3 regions of the Deinococcus radiotolerans genome follow, and region 1 is predicted to be linked to each of the others. Evidence: riboswitches for the same ligand, from Rfam matches in the RefSeq annotation. Region 1 holds a riboswitch; each other region holds the start of a gene.
The links. Region 1 has a riboswitch for cyclic di-GMP ahead of IEY63_RS02710 (glycoside hydrolase family 16 protein). Riboswitches for the same ligand answer to the same signal wherever they lie in the genome.

Region 1 (7,723 bases):
TACGGGGCCACTGTGCGTTCATCCGGATGAATCCCGCCGGAACTGGGCACGCCGCCAGAATGAGGCACACGTGAGACGCTACCTGTCCATCCTGCTGCCCCTGACACCGCTGATCCTCCTGAGCAGTCAGGCTGCACCCAGCTCCCGCCTGCCCAGCTGCGGCATTTTCGGCCTGACGGTCAACAGCCTTGAGGTCCTGACTGCGGTGGAACGCAAGGTGAACTGCACCTTCACGTCCGTCCGCTGGTTCCAGGACTGGAACGTGCCCTTCCAGCGGGAGTACGCCAGGGCACTCACGGGACAGAAGCGTGAACTGGAACTCTCCTGGCAGCCCCGCATCCGCAAACCGGATGGGACTGCCGTGGGCGTGCCCTACCGTGACATCGCCTCTGGCCGCCACGACGCCTACCTGAAGAAGTTCGCGCGGGACATCCGCAGTGGCGGCGCCACGGTCAAGATCACGTTCGCCCCGGAGATGAACGGCAACTGGGGCACGTACCAGCTGACCCGCACCAACACGCCCGCCGACTTCATCCGCGCGTGGCGGCACATGGTCAACGTCTTCCGCGCGGAGAAAGCCCCGGTCCGCTGGGTGTGGACACCGAATATCCTCTTCCCCGGCGCCCTGAGTTCCTACAAGGCGCTGTACCCCGGCGGAGCGTGGGTGAATGAAGTGGGCCTGGACGGCTACAACTGGGGCACCACGAACCCCTGGAACCGCTGGCTGAGTTTCCGGGACACCTTCGGGCCGTCCTACGCGGAGCTCAAGCGCGTGGCGGTGGGCAAACCCGTGCAGCTGGGCGAACTGTCCAGCGTGGAGCAGGGGGGCAGCAAGGCCGCGTGGATCCGGTACATGTGCGCGGACCTGCCGGGCTTCGGCAAGATCCGCCGGGCGTTCTGGTTTCACCTGAAAGACGGTCGGGTGGACTGGCGATTGACGACCAGCGAGGCCGCACTGGGGGCCTTCCGCCGCTGCGTGAAGTGAACCGCCGGAATCCCTTGACGGCGTCTGCACCGGCGCCCCAGGGCTGTTGAGGCGCGTGCCGAGGTGCAGGCCACGTCCCCCCTCTCACCCCCTTTTATTAAAGCCGCGCACCCCCAGATGGGGGTGACACGTGAGGCGTTCATGTAAGAACCTTGAAGGACTGTTTTCGCGAAACTCGCCGGACAGTCAGAGCATCCCAATGCTCAAGGCAAAACCGTTGCAAGACGGTGACGCAAAGCCACGGAACCCACAGGGTTGGCCGGGCCGCCAGAGGGAGATTCAGCATGCTCATTCGCCGTACCCTGTTCACTGCCCTGCTCAGCCTGAGCCTCGTCGCCTGCAGCGGCGTCACCAAACCCGAATCCACCGCCACGCTGCGCCCCGCGAGCGTCACCTGGTCAGAAAACTTCGATACCCTCGACGCGGGCAAGTGGATCAAATCCAGCTGGGCGGGCTTCTGGCAGCAGCCCGGCCTGACCGGCGCGTTCGACTCGTCGCTGGCCAGCGTCAAGAACGGCCACCTGCTGCTCACGCTGAACGTGCAGAACTGCGCGACCGGCCTGTGTGCCCGCGCCGCCGAGGTGCAGAGCGCCCAGACCTTCGGCTTCGGCCGGTACACCTACCGCTTCCGCGCGGCCAGCACCAGCGCCAGCCCCACCAAGAGCGGCAAGGTCCTCAGCGGCAACATCAGCGGCGCCTTCAGCTACGTCGACAACAGCGCCACCGAAATTGACTTGGAAATCGAGGGAAACCGTCCCAAGACGCTGAACGCCGCCGTGTGGAACACCGTCAACAGCAAGGACTACAGCGTCATGCCCACCGGCGTGAGCTTCGGGCAGAACTTCCAGACGATGACCTACGAGTGGCGCCCCGACCGCATCACGTACTACCTGAACGGCTCGAAAGTCTGGGAGACCACCAAGAACGTCCCGCAGCAGCCCGCGCACATCATGCTGAACGTGTGGCCCACCAACAGCGCCGGGTGGGGCGGACAGGCCACGACGGGCACCGTGTACATGCTCGTGGATTCCGTCCAGTTCGAAGCCTTCTGACACACAAGAGCAGCCCCGCCCCAGAGCATGCAGGGGCGGGGTTACTCTTGCGGTTTACGCGGGGAAGGGCAGCGTACCCGTCGCGCGGCGCTCCGCGCGCAGCCACGACAGGATCGACTGGCGCGCCTCTGGCTGGAATCCGTAGGTGATCAGGGCCGGGGCGTCCACGTCCAGCGCCGCGTAAGGGTTGTACAGCGCCAGGTGCAGGTCGGGCTGGGCGCCGCGCAGCGCGGCGTGCCGGTGCCGGGACGTGGTCGCCAGGATCACCGGCCGTTCCTGCCCGCGCAGCGCCGCCCAGTCCAGCTCGGCGGGGTCCTCGAAGGCGTGCAGGTGCACGTCGTACACGCCGCGCAGTTCATCCGCGAGGGTCTGGGCGTCCACGCTGGCCTCGCTGACATTCTCACGGGGCACCTTCGCCTGCGCGACCAGCAGCACCCGCGATCCGGGCGCCGGCGCCACCGGGTTCCGGTACGCGCTCAGGCCGCGCGCCCAGGCGTCCGCCAGCAGCGGCGCGTCATCCATCGGGTTCAGGGTCGGGTCGGCCTGCGCCGGGTAACGCTCAGCCAGGGCCTCCAGCCGGCGCACGCTGGCCTGCATCTGCGCGGCGTCCAGCGCGCCCCGGTCCAGCGCGGCCTGAATGGCGTCCAGGGTGGCGTCCTGCGCCTCACGGCGGCCCAGGGCCATCACCAGGTCCGCGCCAGCCTGCAGGGCCAGCACGCCCGCCTCGCCCCGGCCGTAGTGGTCGTCGATGGCCTTCATGCCCATGGAGTCCGTGACGACCACGCCGTCGAAGCCCCACTCGTCGCGCAGCAGGCCGGTCAGCACCCGGCGGGACAGCGTGGCGGGCCGCTCCGGATCCAGGGCCGGGTAGATGATGTGCGCGGTCATCATGGCGGGCGAGCGCGGCAGCAGCGCTTGGAACGGCGCGAACTCCGCGGCGTCCAGCGCCTCTCGCGGCTTGTCCACGCGCGGCAGAGCCAGGTGACTGTCGAGGCTGGTGTCCCCATGCCCCGGGAAGTGCTTCACGCACGCCGCCACGCCCGCGCGGTCGTGCCCGGCAAGCGCCGCACCACCCATGCGGGTCACCACGTCCACGTCGGCGCCGTAGGCCCGCTCGCCGATCACGGGATTGGCGGGATTCACGTTCACGTCCAGGACAGGCGCGAAATTCCAGTTGATGCCCACGCTGCGCAGCTGCCGCGCCAGCGCCGCGTTCACGTCCTCCGTGAGTCCCTCGTCCCGCGCTGCGCCCTGGTTCATGGCGCTGGGCGCGAACGGCCAGAACAGCGGGCGCAGGATCGCGCCGCCCTCGTGATCCAGGGCGATCAGGGCGTGCTCACCCATCACGGCGCGCAGGTCCGCGCACAGGGTCCGCAGCTGAGATTCAGATTCCACGTTCTTGCGGAACAGGCACACGCTGCGGATGCCGCGCCGCCGCAGGTGCTCGGCCGTGTCGTCGTCCAGGATGGGGCCGGGGATGTCCACCATCACCAGCGCGCCGCTGGACAGGGTGCTGTGCAGGGTTGGGCTCACGCCGCTCAGGGTACGCCACCGCGCGCCGGGCCACCGCTGGCGGTGGCGTGCACCAGTCCGGCCGGGTGTCCGGTAGGCTGTCGGGCGTGAATGACGTGCTGATGCGCCTGCGGGGCGTCCTGATCGTGAGCGTGCAGGCGGATGACGGCAGCCCGATGCGGGACACGGGGATCATCGCGGCGATGAGCCGCGCGGCGCTGCTGGGCGGCGCGGGTGGCCTGCGGCTGCGCAGCCCGGAGGACATCCGCGCGGTGCGGGCGCTGACGGACGTGCCGCTGATCGGGCTGACGAAGCAGGCGCAGCCGGGCTCGCCGGTGTACATCACGACCACACCGGCAGAGGTGCGCGCAGTGGCCCAGGCTGGGGCGGACGTCGTGGCGTTCGACGGCACGGACCTGCCCCGCCCGTACGCGGTGGCGGACCTGATTGCCGAGGCGCACGCCTGCGGAGCGCTGGCCATGGCGGACGTGAGCACGCTGGCCGAGGCCCACGCGGCCTACGCGGCGGGCGCGGACATCGTGGGCACGACCATGAGCGGGTATACACCGCACAGCCCGCAGCAAGCGGGGCCGGATTTCGAGCTGATGCGCGCCCTGAACAGGGCGGGGCTGCCGTTCATCGCGGAGGGCCGTCTGAACACGCCGGAACTGGCGGCGCAGGCCCTGGCGACCGGCGCGCACGCGGTAGTGGTGGGCAGCGCGATCACCCGGCCGGATCACGTGACCCGCTGGTTCGCCCAGGCCCTAGGGGTGGGCTCGAAACGCTCCAGCTGACGGGGTGGTGAGAGTGAGGCCCTCAGGTTCTCAGACGCGCTGGCCTGAAAACCGCTACATTCGGCGCACATCCTTCTCAAGTTCCCCTGCCGGAGCCGTTCCCGCGCGCACCGGCGTGTCTCACCCCAGGAGTTCAAGCATGAAACACCGCGTCCTCACCACCCTGATCACCGCCGCGATGCTCGGCGGGGCCGCCCACGCGCAGAAGACCCAGCTGGAATTCTGGACGATCAGCCTCGCACCTCTGTTCAACGACGAGATGAACCGCCTGGTCACGCAGTTCGAGAAGGAAAACCCGAACGTGGAACTCAAGTGGGTGGACGTGCCCGCCACCGCCATGGAGCAGAAACTGCTGGCGTCCGTGGCCGCCGGCCGGCCCCCCGCTGCCGTGAACCTCAGCAGCGACATGACGGTCAAGCTGGTGCAGCAGGGCGCGCTGGAGCCCCTGGACCTGAGCGCCGCGCAGAAGAAGCTGTACTTCGCCAGCCCCCTGGACACCTTCACGTACGACGGGAAGGTCATGGGCGTGCCGTGGTACTGGGCGCCGAAGGTCGTGGCGTACAACACCGAGATCTTCCGCAAGGCCGGCCTGGACCCCGCCAACCCACCCCGCACCATCCAGACGCTGATCGCCGCCGCCAAGCAGATCAAGGACAAGACCGGCATGTACGGCTTCATGCCGAACATCAACGGGATCAGCATGCTGTACGTGTTCCAGGAGGCGGGCCTGCCCATCCTCGACAAGAGCGGCAGCAAGGCCGTGTTCAACAGCGCCGAGCACGTCAAGCTGCTCCAGACGTACGTGGACCTGTACAAGAAGGGCTACATCCCCGAGGACACCATGCGCCGCGGGTTCACGGCCGCGACCGAGCTGTACTCGGCCGGGAAGCTGGGCATGCTGATCACGGGCCCGCAGTTCATCCTGCGCGTGCAGAACGACAACAAGGCGATCTTCGATCAGACGCGCGTGGCGCCGTACCCGATCAACATCGCCGGGAACGTCATCCACACCGGCCTGATGGGCTTCATGGTGCCCAAGGGCGTGCGCGACAAGGCGCTGGCGCAGAAGCTCGCGCTGTTCCTGACGAACGACGTGAACCAGCTGCAGTTCAGCAAGGTCACGAAGACGACCTTCCCCAGCACCGTGAAGGCCAGCACCGACAAGTTCTTCAAGCAGGGCGGTGCGGACGCCGTCAGCCAGGGCCGCCTCGTGGCGTCCACGGAACTCAAGCGCGCCAAGGACCTGACGCTGGTGTACCCGGACGCCAGCAAGTTGAACAAGGTCTTCAAGGACAACATCGAGGCTGCGATGGCCGGGCAGAAGAGCGCCAAGCAGGCGCTGGATGACATCGTGAAAGCCTGGAACGCCAGCCTGTAAATGGGTCGTGGGAAGCGGGAGGCGGTGCGGGTCATCCTGCACTCGCCTCCTTCCCCTTTCGGAGGACACATGAAACAGCGAATCTGGGGCCTGGGGCCTCTATTGATCAGCCTGAGCCTGGGCGCGGCGGCGACGCCCGTGACCCTCACCCCGACAGTGGAGGCGCGTGTGCAGACGCCCTTCGCGGCGCTCGTCCCGCAGCCGAAGGCGGCGACCTTCCCGAACGGCACGCTGCCCCTGAGCGGGCTGGGTGTGCGCGTGGTGGGGACGGCGCCGGAACTGGGCTGGGCCGCGCGGGACCTGCGGGCCGAGTGGAAGACAAGACTGGGCCTGACACTGGGCGACGCCGCAGCCGGGGCGAAAAGCATCGTGATCGGCACGCTGGCCGACGCCGATCTGGCCGCCCGCGCGAAGGCGGCGGGCCTGACGCCCAGTGGACCGGAAGCCTACGCGCTGTGGGTGGACGACGGGGGCGCGTTCGTGGTGGGCGCGGACGCGCGCGGCGCGTACCTGGGCGCGCAGACCCTGCGGCAGCTCCTGACGCCCGCCGGCGTGCGCTACGCTCGGATCACGGACGCGCCCGCCCTGCGCCAGCGCGTGGCGATGATCTACCTCGACCAGTACAGCAAGGGCGTGAACGACACCCTGATTCCCATGCTGGCCGCCCTGAAGTACAACGCGGTGCTCGTCATGAGCAACTACGTGCAGTGGGACACGGCGAAGGCCGGGGGTTTCGCGCACCCCGGCGGGGCCAGCAAGGCCGAGGCGCGGCGCGTGGCGGACCTCGCCCGAAGCTACGGCCTGGAGGTCATCCCGCTGATCGAGACGCTGTCGCACGCAGGCTGGATGTTCTACGGCGGGAAGAACCTCGACCTGCGGCAGGACCCGGACAGTCAGAACCCGTGGGCGTACGACACCCTGAACCCCGCCACGTACGACCGCGTGATCATCCCGATCCTGAAGGAGGCCGTGGAAGTCTTTGGGCCGAAGGTCATTCACCTGGGGCACGACGAGGTGCGCAACCGCGACCGCTTCCCCGCCCGCGAGAACGGCAAGGCCCTGGGGTTCGAGACGCTGTTCGTGAACGATGTGGTGAAACTCCACGATTACCTCAAGGGACTGGGCGTGGACAGCATGATCTGGCACGACACCGCCTTCGCGGACGCCGTAATCGGCACGCTGCCCGCCCGCCTGCCGAAGGACCTGCAGGTGGCGTACTGGAACTACGCGCCGGGGAACAGTTTCGGCCTGCTGGGTACCATCCAGAAGCTGGGCTTCCCGACCTTCGGGGCCAGCTGGTCCGACCCGGGCAACGCGGAAGGCCACGCGCAGGCCGCCGCGGGTACCGGCGCGCAGGGCATGATCCAGACCCGCTGGACCGGGTACTTCGGGAACCCCAGCATCTGGGACGGGAACGCCGACCAGGGCACGCCGTTCGTGCGCGCGGCGGGCGCCTTCTGGAACCCAGCTGCGCCGCCCGTGAAGGACGCGGAACTCCGCTACCGCGACCTCTACCAACCCACTCCCTACCGCGCCGAGGCGGGCGCCACGGTGGACCTCTCCCCTGTCGTCACGCGCGCCCTGGCCGACGAGGACGGCAGCGGCTGGATCGGGAAGGGCAGGGACATTGACCTGCGCAACCTGAAGCCGGGCGTGCAGCGGCTCGGCGCGTACCTGTTCGACGTCCGGGGCGCCGTGATGCTGCGCGGCAGTCGCGCGAGCGTCAAGGCCCTGCCCGAGCGCGCCACGGTGGACCTGAACCGCAAGGCCCGCGCCCTGGCGTTCCTGCACGTCACCGGCTGGCCCGCCGCCACCAACCGCGAGAAGGTCGGCCAGTACGAGATCGAGTACGCCGACGGGTCAAAGGTCACGCAGCCGCTGGAGTACGGGCGGCACATCCGCGCCTGGACGGACACCGCGCCCACCAGCATGATCCCCGCCCCCGGCTGGAACGGCGTGACCGGCGAGGGCCTGAGCGTCGCCGTGCCTGTCCTCGAATGGG
Region 2 (7,723 bases), on a different contig from region 1:
CCCCGCAGCAGGCGGTTCGCGTGCAGGCGCTCCCGCAGTGAGCAAGGAGTCGGTTTGCGCGTGAGTTCGCTGTGGTCATCCATGGCCTCTCCTGACTGCTCGTCTGCCGCTGGCGGACTCACCGGCGCCGCTCGAACCGCTTGAGGTAGTCCGCGAGCGGCTCGAGACCAACCGCCGCGCGGCGCTGGTCGACCCTGGTGGGATCGTCCAGGCGGATCGGGGAGGCTCTGTTTTGCACGCCGCCGTAATGCACCTGCGTGCCGTACACCTGCGACTCCCCACGGCCAAGCCGCACCCGGTCCGTGAGATACGCGAAGTGCTGCGCTTCCCGGAGGGTGCTACGCTGCTGCGTGATCAGGTCCAGCACGCATGCCTGCACCATCAGCGCCTGGTCGGCGTGCTGCGCGAGCAACCACGCGTCCAAGGGCAGGTTCACCGACGTCGCCTTACGACGTGAACCGCCGCACCACTCAGGTCAGGTGCGCCTCAAACCAGCGTCGCGCGGCGGTCCACCGGCTCAGGTCAGCTGGAGTCGGCACAGGGTCCGTCATGACGCCTGTACGGGAGGTGCACCGAAGAGCTGCGGGCGGTCCAGTGCCTTGCGGAGCAGGGCCGCCAGTCGGGCCTGTTCCGTGGCGCTGAGGTGCGCGAACAGCGAGGTCTGCCGGGCGGTCATACGGGCCAGTGGACGCCGCAGCGCCAGCTGACCCGCATCGGTGAGCACCGCACTGTCCATGCGCCGCGTGATGAGCCCCTGCGCGGTCAGGTCCGCGAGGAGCTCGGTCAGGTCCCCGATGAACCGGAGGCGGGCGCTCAGCGCCTTCAACGTGAGCCCTGGCGACGCCTGAATGGCCGCGAGCAGATGAACGGCCTCCACGCTCAGCGCGGACGAGGCGACCTTCGCGGCAAGGTGCACGTGCAGGTCATGGGCGAGCCGCACGACCAGGGTGGAGAGGTCTGCCGAGCGCCGTTCGGTGCGGGAAGACAGGGATGAGTCGACCGACATGCGCCGACCCTCCCGGCTGGCGCGAACGACAGGGTGAGCAGGTCGCGTCCGTGGTGCTCATGAACAGCCCCCACCAGATGGTGGGGGCTGTGGACCAGGACGCTGCGTGCTTAGTGCAGGTGTGCCTGAACGTCAATCACAGCGTCGCTGTTGCTGACCATGGTAATGGTGTAGTCGCCAGGCTGGTACTGGTCGCCGAATTCGATGTAGCCGGTGTTGTTACCGCCGTAGAAAATCGGCTGGTTGGAGCCGTCAGGGGCGGTCAGCGTGGCGGTGAAGTCACCGGGGCCGCTCAGGACCGACATCCAGACGTGCATGTAGCTGTAGCTGCCGTCCCAGTGCACCTTGAAGGTGTTGACCTGCCCGGCCATAAATGTGACGGCGTTGGTGTTCCAGTCGTAGGCGGGCGTGATGTTGTAGGTCACGCCGGTGGGCGTGGTGGCGGTGATGGTCTGCTCAGCGCGGGTTTCGTTGCCGCTGGTGTCCTCCGCGATCACCACGACGCTGTAGTCCCCGTCCTTGGCGGGCGTCCACGCGGCCGTCCAGTTGCCCTGGCTGTCGCCGGTCAGGGCCGCGACGCCGCCACTCTGCTCGGCGGGGTTGTTGCTGGCCACGAGGTTGCCGTCCACGTACGCACGGACGTTCTGCACGCCCTGGTCGTCCCCGACCGTACCGGTCAGGTTCAGCGCGGCGCCCGTCGAGGCCGAGGCGGTCGCGAAGGTCAGCGTGGGCATGACCGTGTCGGTGGTCAGCCCGTTGGTCTGGATCTGCTTGGCGAAGCTTTCGCTGACCGTCTGGTAGCTGGCGGTGTCCGTGCCGGCGACCTGCACCCACGCCTGGAAGGTGGCGGTGACGTTCAGTTCACTGTCGGTGTCCGTACCGCGCGACGTGACGTTCACGCCGATCTTGCTGCCCGCGCCGTTCAGCACGCCGTCGCTGACGTTACCCAGGGTGTAGGTCACGGGGCCGATGTCGCTGGTGGGGACGGTGGCGGACGCGCCGCTGTTCACGGGTGCGGTTTTCAGGTTGAGGCTGAGGTTGAACGTCGTGTCGGTGTACAGCTCGTTCATGCTCAGGCTGGGTGCCAGGGTGCTGGTGGCCGCGTCGTACACCGCGTGGGATTTGATGCGGATGACGGTGTTGTTCTTGTCGACCGTGCCGGCGTTCTCCGCGGCGGGGCCGTACGCGAGGAGGGTGGCGCTGGTCGCGTCGTCCTTGACCTTGTTTTCGAAGGTGTAGTCCCCTTTGGGGAGGAGCAGGAGGCGGTGGTAGCTGTTGGCGCTGTTCAGGGTCAGGGTGGTGGCGCCGGTGCCGGTGGGGTCGTAGGTGGTGCCGTTGAAGGTGACGGTCTTGCCGGCGCTGTCGCGGACGGTCACGTCGTAGTGGCGGGCGGGGGCGTCGCCGGTGAGGCCCTGTGCGCCGAGGCCCTGCCCTGCGAAGGCGGGCGCGCTGACCTCGACCTTCATGAGGGGTCCTTTGGCGGTGGGGGTGACGGCGCGCTGGCCGCAGGACGCGAGGGCCAGGGTGAGGGTGGTCAGGGCAAGGGTGGTGTTGAGGACTGAACGCATGGGTGCTCCTGTGGCGCCTTCCGGGGAAGGGGCCGTGCGTGAAAGGCGTGGTGTGATGCGCGGTGGGCGCGGTCGAACGCAGGCAACTTAGTGAATGTGTCGTTAGCGCAGCGTTAAGAGCCTCGGCAGGGGCGGCAGGAAGGAACGCGTCAGGACTCCAGGCCGGTGTGCAGGCACGCCAGCGGAAAGAACTCGACCCGGGGGCCGTGGACGGGGAGACGCTGCGGTGGGCGCACCACTGGCTCAGTCGGACCAAGGTGCCCGGGTAAGGGCCCGACATCATCGCCTCGCATCAGGTTGCTGTTTAAAAATTCACCTGTGCCTCATACTCTGCGGCTGGTCATTTCACAGAAACCTTACAACGTGAGATGGTTCCATGAGTCTGCAGTGGGCCCTTCCCTGAGTTGCCCTGCCATCCTGCTGACCACAACGCACGCGTGGAAGCCAGGCGCCGCCTCGATGGTGGGCAACGTTGACCGGACGCCCAGGGCCACGCCAGGACACGCCGTCCGGCAGTCGAATATCCCGACGCTCCTCCTTCTGGCGCCACACGCCGACCACCCGCGTCACCGCCTGCCGCGTGGCCCGGAGCAACAGGCCCAGGCCAGCGGCCCGGAGCCGATATGCCAGGGCTGACCGGGTACCGTTCAACCCCCGCTGCCGCAGCACCTCGCGGCTCACGGGGACCAGCCCGGCCGCTCTCATGCAGGGTCCGCGCATGACACGTGAGGCCTTCTTCCGGCGCGGTCGTCATGAAGCAGGTCACCGTCACGCCCAGGTGCACCGCGAGGTGCTGCAGGGAGACGCAGTTCATCTGGCCGTGCGCTTCAGTGTCTAGGTTCAGCGCCAAGGTGTCCATTTCGATCCTGGGCACGGCCAGGCGGGCTGCTGTAGTAATGCAGTCGTCATCATATCGGGCCTGACAACTGACTCGGTGTACACGCCAGTAGCCCCCTTCCTCGAGCACCGCCCGGGATGAACAGTGAGAAGCCCACACAAGGTCGCCGTTTCCCCGCTTTCAGCGTTTGGTGACGTGAGGGGCGAGGCCACCGCTGCCGATAGGCGCTTTCCTGCCGCGCTCATCTGGTCGGGTGCGCCGCGTGTAAGGACGCTGTGACCCGCCAGCCAGCAGAGTATGAGGCAAGAATGAAGTTCTTCACCATTCCTCCCGGTGCGCTCGCCCAGGCCTTCCCGACCCGGGCCAGGGAGGCTCAGCCGTCCACCCGTATTCACCAGGCGCCCCGACGCTCCTGGACAGGAGTCTCCATGCGCCGCACCGTCTCTGCTCTCGCGTGTCCATCCCTCGCCCTACTCCTTGCGTCCTGCGGGCACAGCACCGCCACACCCACCGCCAGTCCGCTTACCGAACTGCGCCTGAGCGCCACTGGATTCATGGTGGGCGCCGCCCCCCAGGACCTCGGTGGCCTCGGCCTCACCAGTGACGCTCCGGCTCGCCACGTCGTCGTCACCGTACGTGACGACTCCGGCCAGGTCGTCACGTTCAACGGCACCACCTACGACCCCACCGGCACCGGCGCAGCCACGGTCGAACTCAACAGCGGCAACCTGTTCCGCCGCACGCTGCTGCTCCCCTCCGGCACCTACACCTTCGAGAACGCCGTCAAGGACGACGCCACCAACGCCACCCTCCTCGCATATGGCCCCGCTGCCGAGAACGCCGGTACCCTCACCACCACCGGGGGCAGCGTCCGCCTGACCGCGCACGCGGTCATGGACCCGGCCAGCAGCGTCCTGGCCCCCACCGAGAACGTCCCCCAGCTGTTCACCGACAGCACCGTCAACCTGGCCCTCAGTCCCAAAACGGCGGGCGTGAACGGCGCGTCCGCGACCGTGCCCACCAGCGACATCAGCGCGGTCACCTACAGCCTCGGGAGCCCAACCGACGGTGTCCTCAACGGGGCGGGCAGCAAGGTGGGCGTGAACGTGACGGCGCGTGGCGCGGCCGATGACACCACGCTGAACGTCACCGCCAGCTTCAGCGCCTGGATCCGCGTCGCCGGGACGGACACGGCCACCTTCCAGAGCGTCAGCGTGAGTTACGCCCAGGGCATCGCCATGTACGCGGTGGTGCAGCAGGCGGCGCCGCTCATGGGCTTCGCGCCCATCTCCGGTCCGCCGCTCAACCGGGGCTGACAAGCCCCGCGACAGCTGACACGCAAGGCCGTCAGCGCCCCACTGTCATACACGGGGCGCTGACGGCCGGCCCGCTTGCGCGCCACGCCAGCACGGGGTGACGGTGGACAGATTGAACGCCTGGAGACCCACGCAGTCACCCATGGGCAGCAGTCCTGATCGGCAGGCGGTCCTGCCCGGCCGCAGGGGCAGGGCGGCCCGCACCAGCCAGACCGTCCACCTGCGCGGGGACAGCACGAGGTGGACGAGCAGATCACGGTGTCCGCCCACCTTGACCGATGGGGCAACGGCAGGCCGCCTCGATGCCGCGGTCCCGGTCAGGATGTCGGGCGGGCAGGGCCCGGCAGCAGAAGCGCGGTGTCCCCCAAGCGTCGCGGCCACCAGACCGGCTCGGGTGCCGGTTGCAGAGACGGCCGAGCCCTCACCGGGCACCGCCACGGACACCGGTGACGCCGTCCACCTGATCCGCAGGGCCACTGCGCTTACCGCCGGCATGACCCCAGCGAACCGTGCAGCTCCGGGACGGGTCTGCGGCCGGGGTGAAGAACGGCGTGCGAGCGGGCCCATGCGCGCGCCGCTCTTCGGACCTCGTGGTTCAATCCTCTGTCCGCAATGCGGCATGCGCGTTCTCAGGACCTACCGGCTGGAGCGGAACCGGCCTGATCCACGGGTGCGTGCAGTCGGTAGCGTTTGCTCCTGGCCTGAAAGCACCACTGATCGGGTCGCCGCAGGATGTCCGCGTCAGACATGAGTCCTGGTGGGTAACCCATTCGCTGGTGGCCGGGCCGCCGCCCCATGAATTCATAAGGAACGCCCACCAGGGGCGGGCGTTCTTTTTAGACGAGCTGGGGGCGTCTGACTTACTGGGCCCAGATCTGGACGGTCTGGTCGACGCTGGACACCACCGTGAAGATGTAGCTTCCGGGTGCCCCCGTCAGGTTGTACAGCTCAGCGTCGTTGTTGGCGTCGTAATAGGGATCCGTCGTCAGCGTCTGACCGGCGCTGTTCTTGAGAACGCCGGACAGCGTCGAGCCGGCGGACCAGGTGTAGTTCCAGGCGTAGATATAGGTCCTGGCGCCGTTGATCCTGAAGGTCTGGGGCACGCCCGCTTTGAACGCGAAGTCCTGGTAGTAAGCCCCGCCCGTTACGTTGATCTCTTGGTAGTCGTTGGCGGTAACGGACTGGTCGACGCGGGTTTCGTTGCCGCTGCTGTCCTCGGCGATCACCGTCACGGCGTACGTGCCTGCGGCCCCGACCAGCCACGGCGCGCTCCAGCCCCCGTTGCTGTCGCCGGTCACCGCGGCGACGTTGTCGCTGGGGTCCATGCTGGCGACCAGGTTGCCGTCCACGTACACGCGCACGCCCTGCACCATCACGTCATCGCCGACTGTGCCCGCGAGGGTCGCGGTGGTGTTCACGGTGGGCGCCGCGGCGTTCAGGCTCAGGGTGGGCATGACCGTGTCGGTGGTCATCACGTTCGTCTGGATCTGCTTGGCAAACGCGATGCTGACGGGCTGGTAGCTGGCCGTGTCGCGGCCACTGTCCTGCACCCAGGCGCTGAAGCTGGCCGTGACGTTCAGTTCGCTGTCGGTGTCCGTGCCGCGGCTGGTGACGTTCACGCCCACCTTGCTGCCTGCCCCGTTGAGCACGCCGTCCGTGACGTTGCCGAGGGTGTAGGTGACCGCGCTGATGTCGCTGGTGGGCACCGTGGCCATGGCCGCGCCGAAGGTGGCGGTCTTGAGGTTGAGGCTGAGGTTGAACTTGGTGTCGGTGTACAGCTCGTTGAGCGTCATGCTCGGGGCGAGCGTCGTGTTGGCCGGGTCGAGCACCGCATGGGACTTGAGGCGGATCAGGGTGGAGGCCGCGTCCACGGTGCCCGGGTTCTCGCTGCCGGGACCGTAGCCGAGCAGGACGTTGTTGGCGTCGTCTTTGACCTTGTTCTCGAAGGTGTACTGCCCGGCGGGCAGCAGCAGGGTCTGCTTGAACTGGTTGGCGTCGTTCAGCGTCAGGGTGGTGGTGCCGGCGCCGGTGGGGTCGTAGGTGGTGCCGTTGAAGGCGACGACCTTGCCCTTGCTGTCGCGGACGGTCACGTCGTAGTGGCGGGTGGGGGCGTCGCCGGTGAAGCCCTGCGCACTCAGGCCCTGCTGAACCCCGGAGAGTGTGCCCATGGGGGCGGCGACGTCCACCTTGACGAGCTGGGCGACGGGGGCGGTGGAGGTGCCGCAGGAGGCGAGGGCGGCGGTGAGGGCGGTGAGGGCGAGGGTGAGCTGAATGCGGTTTTGCATGGGGCTCCTGGGCCAGGACGGTGGGCGTCCCAGCGGCATGGGGGAAGTTGCGGGGGTCGCACCACTCGCTCGGTTCACGCCAGGTGCCCGGGTACGGCGTGAAATTCATTGCGTCGCCCCATGAGCATGCCGTGAGTTTTCTTACAAAGTTCTTTTTTCACTCACCCGAATGGGGGCCCCACCTCGCTGGGTGCTGCGCCGAACGATGGAGGACAGTGTGCCTGACCTATCTGGCCCTACACTCCTGTCCCCAGGTCAGGCCATGATCCTGTGCCCTGCCGCGGTACCGCCTTGCAGCGACGCACCTCGCCGGGCGGGTCGAAACCATCTCTGCTGGACCACACCCGTTCATGACGCAGGCGCCTACGACAGAGCGGCGGTTCCAGGATGACCGGGCTGGTGGCCGCTCCAGTGGATTCAGACGACCGGGCAGCGGTGATCAGAAGGCCTTCTCCATCAGCCCGCAGCGGCACCAGTCGGTGATCACAGGCCGCCCGCGCACGGTCCTGCCCTGACTACAGCAGCGGCCCCCAGCGCGCAGTTAGGCCCGTCGGGCGGCAGCATTGGGTGCCCTTGAGGGTGCTGGTGACCTTAGCTCGTGATTTAAGCCGACCGCGCATGTTGCGGTCGTTTGTTCTAGGATCGGAAGTCGTCAGGCGCTCTTCTTCAAGGCGGGGAAGCGAGGCGCTCGGCCTGAACCCTTCCCTTTC
Region 3 (7,723 bases), on a different contig from region 1:
ATCATCCCGAAGCTGCGCGCAGGCTTCCGCTTTCAGGGCGTGCAGATCGACGAGCACGGCGTGATGGCAGTGCTGCTCCTCAGCTTCGACCAGGGGTACGCGGCGTACATGGACCGCCGCAGTGGCCTGACCCGCTGAGGGGCCGCGGTAGACGGCGCGCAGCACCGGCAGAGGCCGGGGTGGTGTACTGCCGGTATGACCTTTCCTGATCCGGACCGGTACGCGCGCCTGCCCTACCGCCGCGCGGGCCGCAGCGGCCTGCAGCTCCCGGTGGTGTCGCTGGGCCTGTGGCACAACTTCGGTGGCGTGGACCGCCTGGAAACCATGCGCGAGATGCTGAGGACCGCGTTCGACGGCGGCGTCACGCACTTCGACCTGGCGAACAACTACGGCCCGCCCCCCGGCAGCGCCGAAAGCAACCTGGGACAGCTGCTGCGGCAGGACTTCGCGCCGTACCGGGACGAGCTGATCATCTCCACGAAGGCCGGGTACACCATGTGGCCCGGCCCGTACGGCGACTGGGGCAGCCGCAAGTACCTGCTGAGCAGCCTGGACGCCAGCCTCAGGAGGCTGGGCCTGCCGTACGTGGACGTCTTCTACCACCACCGGCCCGACCCGAACACGCCGCTGGAGGAGACGATGGGCGCCCTTGATCACGCGGTGCGCAGCGGGCGGGCGCTGTACGTGGGCCTGAGCAACTACCCGGCGGACCTGACCCGGCAGGCGGCGCAGATCCTGCGGGCGCTGGGTACGCCCTGCGTGCTGCACCAGCCCAAATACAGCCTGTTCGAGCGGGGTGTGGAGGGCGGCCTGCTGGACGCCGCGCGGGACGAGGGGATCGGCGTGATCGCGTTCAGCCCGCTGGCGCAGGGCCTGCTGACCGGCAAGTACCTGGGCGGCATTCCCGGGGATTCCCGCGCGGCGGGCGGCGGCTTCCTGAAGCCCGAGCACGTCACCGAGGAACGCCTGACCCGGGTGCGCGCCCTGAACGATCTGGCCGCCGCGCGGGGGCAGACGCTGGCGCAGCTGGCGCTGGCGTGGGTGCTGCGCCACCCCGAGATGACGAGCGCCCTGATCGGCGCCAGCCGGCCCGCGCAGATCACGGACGCGCTGGGCGCGCTGAACGCCGGGCCGCTCCGCGCGGACGAACTGGACCGGATCGAGGTGATCCTGCGCGGGGAAGCCGCGCCGTGACGGTGATCAGGCGCGGCGGGGTGGGCGGTTCTTCGCGCGTTTGATCGTGCCGATCCCCGCCTCGCTGGTCAGCACAGTGCGGTACAGCGTCCACCACTCGCGCGCCTTGTCCGCCTCGCGGGTGAGGGTCTCGAAGCGGTAATACGCGGCCTCGCCGGTCGGGAGGACGAACGTGGGCGTGCCGAACACGCCCACCTCGCGCGCGGCGTCCAGCTCGGCGCGCAGCTCGGCGCGGCGGGCGTCCTCCTCGGCCAGGGCGGCCGCGAAGGCTGCCTGATCCAGACCCGCCTCCTGCGCGGCGACGTGAATGGCGGCGTCACTCAGGGGCTCCCTGCGCTCGTGGTGCGCGCGGAACAGGGCCAGCGTGAACGCCCAGTGTGCCGCCTCGCCCTGAAGGGCCGCCGCGTGGGACGCCAGGAACGCGCGCAGGCTGGGCGTCTGGTACTTCATATACCCCTCGCCCTCCGGGGCGTCCAGCGTCTGCTCCGTGATCCGCCACGTCAGGTCCCTGGCGTTGTCCGCGTGGTTGCCCTCCACCAGCGAGAAGTGCCGCAGGGTGAAGTCCTCGCCCTCCGCGCGCAACACCGCGGCGAGTTCCACGCCACGCCAGGCGTAGGGGCACAGGAAATCGAAGTACAGCTCGGTCGCTTGGGTCATGCGGGGCACCGTACACCCGCGCACCGCCCGGCAAACGTCACGCGGGCTGCACTCCACCCAGCGGGCCAGCCTCCACGGCCTCCACCTCGGCGACCGCCCCGGCGACCAGCACCGCGTCCCCGGCGCGCAGGACGTCCTCGGCGCGGCTGCGCAGCGGCTGCCCGTCCCGCCAGATCGCCACGACCAGCGCGCCCGTCTCACGGCCCAGGTCCGCCACCGTGCGGCCCACCAGGGCGGGCGGCACACTCAGCTCGCGGATCGTGAAGTGCTCGCTGATCACGTCCCCGCTCAGCAGGCGGCTCAGGCGCGGCGCGAGCATCATCGCCGCGATCCGGTTCCCGCTCAGCTGGTACGGATTCACGACCTCGTCCGCCCCGGCGCGGCGCATCTTGCGGGCTGCGGACTCGTCACTGGCCCGCGCGATCACCCGCACGCCCGGGTTCAATCCCCTGGCGGACAGCACCACGTACAGGTTGCTGGGATCGCTGTTGATCACCGTGACCAGCGACGCCGCCCGCTCGATGCCCGCGCGGCGCAGCACGTCCTCGTCGGTCGCGTCCCCGACCAGGGTGTGCAGCCCCTGCGTCTGCGCCCACTCCAGGTGCTCCGGGCGGTGGTCAATCACGACCACCTCGCGCCGCGCGCCCCGCAGCGCCACGCTGACCGCCTCGCCCACCTGCCCGTACCCGCACACGATCGTGTGATCCTTCAAACCCATGATCCTCCTCTCCCGCCGCCGCCGCGCCGCGCCCGGGTCCGTCACGGTCCGCAGCATCGTCTCGGCCAGCAGCGTCAGCAGGTACAGCATCAACCCGATCCCCACCAGCATCAGCACCACGCTGAACACCTTGCCGTCCGCGTGCAGGTCGCCCGGCGTGCCGTACCCCACGGTCGTCAGGGTCATGGCCGTCATGAACAGGCAGTCCAGCCACGACCAGCCCTCCAGCACCCGGTAGCCCACCGTGCCCGACACCACCAGCCCCGCGATCAGGGCCAGCAGCACGGCGGGGCGGCGGGTCATGCCTCAAGTGTAGGCGCGCAGCGGTCCGGTCAGCGGGTGATCGCGCTGAACATGAGATAGGCCGTGCCGGCGCTCAGCACCGCCCCGAAAGCCCCCAGCAGCCAGCGCATCCAGGACCGGTATGGCGGCACGTCCAGTCGGGCTTCAAGGAGGCCGCGCCGGTTCAATTTCCTACCAGGATCCATGCGCACGGTCAGCGGCGTCCCGATCGGCACGAGCGCCTGCGCCGCCCGCAGCGCCGCGCGGTCCCCCTGGTCATCCAGGTCGCACAGGGGCGGACGGGGCTGCGGACGGGGCAGCATCACGGCGTTCAGGGCCCGGGGCTGCACCTCCGCCACGCGGCCACCGGGCAGGTCCAGGGTCACGGCGACCCGCGCCGAACTGTTCCCACTGAGCCACCAGCCCAGCCCGAACCCCTGCACCACCCGGTGGCCGGTCACGACACCGTCCTCCAGCGGCCAGGTGCCGGTCCACTGCTCCGGGCGGGCGCGCAGGCCCATCCAAATCAGCCACAGGCCTGCCGCGACCATCGCCACCCCACCGGGAATGTTCAGTGAAAGCCACACGGCTCGGGGCAGCAGGTCCCGACTCAGCGCGCCGTACACCACCAGCAGGATGAAGCCCAGGCCCTTCAGGTCACGCAGCAGAAATCGCGGCACGCCTCAGGGTACGCGGTGCGGTGCGCGGGGTTCCCGTCAGGCGGGTTCTTTCGGGGTGAGGTTCGCCGCGATGAAGTCCTTGAGGGTCTGCACGTCGTTGGGGATCACCTGGAAGCGTTTGGGGGCCTGCTCGATGCCGTCGAAGCGGGCGGGGCGCCCTGGGGTCTGCCCCACGGCCGCCTGTACGGTCTCCTCGAACTTGGCGGGCAGGGCGGTTTCCAGGCAGATCATGGGCACGCCGGGCCGCTGGTAGGCCTGCCCGACGAGGACACCGTCGGCGGTGTGCGGGTCGATCAGGCGGCCATACGTCTCGAAGACGGTGCGGATGGTGCGCAGGCGGTCGGCGTGGGTGCTGCGTCCGCTGCGGAAGCCGCTGGCCTGCACGGCGTCCCAGTGAGGGGTGCCACTCAGGGCGACGGGGCGGCTCTGGCCGACCTCGTCCCACCAACTGCGCGTCTGCACGGCGTCCGCTCCGGCGATCAGGTACAGGTAGCGTTCGAAGTTGCTGGCCTTGCCGATGTCCATGCTGGGGCTGCTGGTCACCGCGACCCGGTCGGCGGGGCGGACGTGGTAGGTGCCGCCGCTGAAGAAGTCGTGCAGGACGTCGTTCTCGTTGCTGGCGACGAGCAGCTGCCCGATGGGCAGGCCCATGGATTTGGCGAGGTACCCGGCGAACACGTTCCCGAAGTTCCCGGACGGCACGCTGAAGTCGGCCTCTGCCCCGGCGGGGAGGTTCAGGGCGAGGTACGCCTTGAAGTAGTACACGGCCTGCGCGAGCACCCGCGCCCAGTTGATGCTGTTCACCGCGCCGATGTCGTAGCGGGCCTTGAAGTCCGCGTCGGCGTTCACGGCCTTCACGAGGTCCTGACAGTCGTCGAAGACGCCCTCCACGGCCAGGTTGAAGATGTTCGGCTCCTGGAGGCTGAACATCTGCGCCTGCTGAAAGGCACTCATGCGGCCGTGCGGGGAGAGCATCACGACGTTCACGCGCGCCTTGCCGAGCATGGCGTACTCGGCCGCCGAGCCGGTGTCGCCGCTGGTGGCGCCCAGGATGTTCAGCCGCTCGTCGCGGCGTTCCAGAACGTACTCGAACACCTGCCCCAGGAACTGCATGGCCATGTCCTTGAACGCCAGGGACGGCCCGTTTGACAGTTCCAGCAGGTACAGGCCGCCCCCGTCCGGACCCGTCTCGCCCAGCGGGGTCAGGGGCGTGATCTCGGGGCTGTGGAAGACCTCTTGCGTGTACGTGCTCCGCAGCAGGGCGCGCAGGTCCGCTTCGGGGATGTCCGTGATGAAGGGGCGCATCACCTCGTAGGCGAGGTCCGCGTAGCTGAGGTCCCGCCACGCGGCCAGCTGCTCAGGCGTGACTGTGGGAATCGACTCGGGCATCGCCAGCCCGCCGTCCGGGGCGAGGCCCGAGAGCAGCACGTCCGAGAAGGACCCGAGGTCGCGCGCGCCGCGCGTGGAAACGTACTTCATGCATCCTCCCGCGCCCACGCGGTGGGCGACTTGCGTGCCGTCACTCTAGCGGCGGCGCCCGCTGCACCGCCGCGCGCGCACTAGGGCACTGACCACCCCGTCCACGCGGTCTTCATCTGGCGGGGCGGCGGATTCTGACAGAACTGTTACTGGGCGCCTCCGTCCTGACCGGGCGCCCACGTCCGGCGGGTCGGGGCCCTGTCCGGCCGGCGCTGGCGGCCTGGCCAGCCCAGGCGGAAGCCGTCCCAGACGCAGGGCACGCCGGTCCATCCCCGCAGGCCCCCGGGCCAGACGGTGGAGGTCCGCGCGGGGCTGTGCGTGTGGGTCACTCAGGAACGGTTCATGCGGGGACGTGTGACAGGTGCGAAGGGCAGCGGCCGCCATCATGACCTCACTCGCTACGGAGACAACGGGCGAGAAGAGGCGACGAAGCGTGGTCCTGTATGCGGGCACCTGGGACACGTGGAGCCAGTGGTGCGACCGGCTTTTCGACCAGTGTTCCAGCCCGGCTGGACGCTGGACCCACCAACTGCGACCCCTCGCAGGAGGAGTACCCCATGCGCGCATTTCTTCTGTCTGCACTGATCGCGGTGCTGGCCACCAGCTGCGGTGGCCCCGCCACGCCCAGCACCACCTCCCAGTCCACCGACAGCCACATCGACGTGACGGCCCCCAAGGTCACCATGGTGATGAACCCCCAGACGCTGCGGGAAAAGGGCAACGTGTTCTTCCGCCTGTCCACCCAGGACAACGTCGCCGTGTCCCGCGTGGTGCTGATCATCGACGGGCAGACTTTCGTGGACGACCCGACCGCGTACAACTCCTACGCGAAGTACTTCGAGGCGGGCAGCAACGGCGAGCACACCGTGACCGTCCGCGTGTACGACCTCGCGCAGAACGTCACCGAGCAGACCCAGAACTTCAACGTCCGCATCGGGCAGTAAGGCGGCCCGGACCCGCTGGTCCTGATTCGGCCCTGGCCACGCCGTCCGGTATGACACCTGTCACCCGGCGCGCCTGACAGGCGGCACTGGGGCGCGCCGCGCGGCCCTGGCACGCTGGGGGCATGAACGCGATCGAACTGAGCGGTGTGAACAAGACCTTCGGGCGGGTGACGGCGCTGCGCGACCTGAACCTGAGTGTGCGCGCCGGGGAACTCACGGCGCTGCTGGGGCCGAACGGGGCGGGCAAGACCACCGCCATCAACCTGATGCTGGGGCTGGCGGCGCCCAGCGCGGGTCAGGTGCGCGTGCTGGGCGGCAACCCCCGCGATGACGTGGTACGCGCCCGGATCGGGTCGATGCCGCAGGAGAGCGCGCTGCCACCCGCGCTGACCGTGCGCGAGGCGGTCACGCTGCTGGCGTCGTTCTACCCGGCGCCGCTGCCGGTGGCGCAGGCACTAGCCCTGGCTGACCTAGAGGGCGTGGCGCACCGCCGTTCGGGCGCGCTGTCCGGTGGGCAGAAGCGGCGCCTGGCGTTCGCGCTGGCGGCGGTCGGGAATCCCGAGGTGCTGCTGATCGACGAGCCCACCACCGGCATGGACGCCCAGAGCCGACTGGCGTTCTGGGAGGCTGTGACTGCCCTGAAGGCGGCGGGGCGCACGATCCTGCTCACCACGCACTACCTGGAGGAGGCCGAACGCGCCGCGGACCGGGTGGTCGTCATGAACGCCGGGGCGGTGCTGGCGGACGGTAGCCCAGAGGCGCTGCGCTCGCAGGCGGGCGGGGCGCGCGTGAGCTTCACGTCCGATCTGGTACTGGCCGAGCTGCGGCACCTGCCGGGCGCCGAGGACGTCCGCGTGGACGCCCAGGGGCACGCGCAGCTGCGCACGGGCGCCCCCGAGGCGCTGCTGCGCGCTCTGATCGCGCGGGACGTGCCCTTCTCGAACCTGGAGGTCACGCGCGCCAGCCTCGAAGACGCCTTCCTCTCGCTGACCGCCCCGGCCGGACCCGCCGGGAAGGACGTGACCGCATGACCCACCTGACCTCTGCCCGGCCCACCGACCTGCCCGCCCCGGTAACGGGCGCGCGCCGCGCACCGCGCCTGCGCGCGCTGGGGGGGCTGGTGCTGGCCGAGCTGCGCCGCATGCTGCGCAACCCGATGTTCGCGGTGGGCACCATCGGCTTCCCGGTGATGTTCTTCGCGCTGTTCGGCCTGAGCGCCGTGAACGAGACCACGGCGGAGGGCCTGAAGGTGGGGCCGCTGATCCTGGTGAATTTCGGGGCGTACTCGCTGCTGTCCCTGGCCATGTTCTCGTTCGGGTCGGCGGTGGCGCTGGAACGCACCGGCGGGTGGCTGCGGCTGCTGCGGGCGTCGCCCCTCCCGGCGGGCGTGTACTTCGCGGCGAAGGTGGGCGCGGCGCTGCTGTTCAGCGCGCTGAGCCTGGGCGTGCTGTACACCTTCGCGCACGTGGCGGGCGGCGTGAGCATCCCGGCGGGCACGGCGCTGCTGCTGCTGGCGAAGCTGCTGCTGGGCATGGTGCCGCTGATCGCGCTGGGCCTGAGCATCGGCTTCCTGGTCACGCCGACCGGCGCGCAGATCACCGCGAACCTCGTGAGTGTCCTGATGTCCTTCGCGTCGGGCCTGTTCACCCCGCTGGACCAGATGCCCGCGTTCGTGCAGAAGGTCGCGCCGTACCTGCCCGCGTACCACCTGGGGGCCGTGGCGCGCGGCACGGTGGCCGGGCAGACGGCGGGCGAGGCCGGGCACTGGC

Region 2: it holds a riboswitch for cyclic di-GMP, as region 1 does, so the genes downstream of both, IEY63_RS15895 (Ig-like domain-containing protein) here and IEY63_RS02710 (glycoside hydrolase family 16 protein) in region 1, are expected to answer to the same signal.
Region 3: it holds a riboswitch for cyclic di-GMP, as region 1 does, so the genes downstream of both, IEY63_RS18435 (Ig-like domain-containing protein) here and IEY63_RS02710 (glycoside hydrolase family 16 protein) in region 1, are expected to answer to the same signal.

What each region holds. Positions count from the first base shown of each region.
Region 1 is NZ_BMPE01000001.1:557,880-565,602, forward strand. Features, by position in the region: gene IEY63_RS02705 (glycoside hydrolase family 26 protein) at 71-985, shown strand; cyclic di-GMP riboswitch class I at 1,183-1,257, shown strand; gene IEY63_RS02710 (glycoside hydrolase family 16 protein) at 1,270-2,037, shown strand; gene nagZ (beta-N-acetylhexosaminidase) at 2,092-3,570, opposite strand; gene IEY63_RS02720 (N-acetylmannosamine-6-phosphate 2-epimerase) at 3,657-4,343, shown strand; gene IEY63_RS02725 (ABC transporter substrate-binding protein) at 4,483-5,721, shown strand; gene IEY63_RS02730 (beta-N-acetylhexosaminidase) at 5,791-7,723, shown strand, end outside.
Region 2 is NZ_BMPE01000012.1:7,032-14,754, forward strand. Features, by position in the region: gene IEY63_RS15880 (hypothetical protein) at 1-83, opposite strand, end outside; gene IEY63_RS15885 (DUF6624 domain-containing protein) at 119-436, opposite strand; gene IEY63_RS15890 (MarR family winged helix-turn-helix transcriptional regulator) at 548-1,006, opposite strand; gene IEY63_RS15895 (Ig-like domain-containing protein) at 1,117-2,574, opposite strand; cyclic di-GMP riboswitch class II at 2,790-2,873, opposite strand; gene IEY63_RS15900 (hypothetical protein) at 3,841-4,728, shown strand; gene IEY63_RS15905 (Ig-like domain-containing protein) at 5,589-7,013, opposite strand; partial or broken gene IEY63_RS15910 (NF041680 family putative transposase) at 7,666-7,723, opposite strand, start outside.
Region 3 is NZ_BMPE01000019.1:18,053-25,775, forward strand. Features, by position in the region: gene IEY63_RS18405 (GNAT family N-acetyltransferase) at 1-138, shown strand, start outside; gene IEY63_RS18410 (aldo/keto reductase) at 196-1,194, shown strand; gene IEY63_RS18415 (DsbA family oxidoreductase) at 1,201-1,851, opposite strand; gene IEY63_RS18420 (potassium channel family protein) at 1,889-2,872, opposite strand; gene IEY63_RS18425 (hypothetical protein) at 2,902-3,531, opposite strand; gene thrC (threonine synthase) at 3,568-5,010, opposite strand; cyclic di-GMP riboswitch class II at 5,421-5,505, shown strand; gene IEY63_RS18435 (Ig-like domain-containing protein) at 5,568-5,954, shown strand; gene IEY63_RS18440 (ABC transporter ATP-binding protein) at 6,077-6,985, shown strand; gene IEY63_RS18445 (ABC transporter permease) at 6,982-7,723, shown strand, end outside.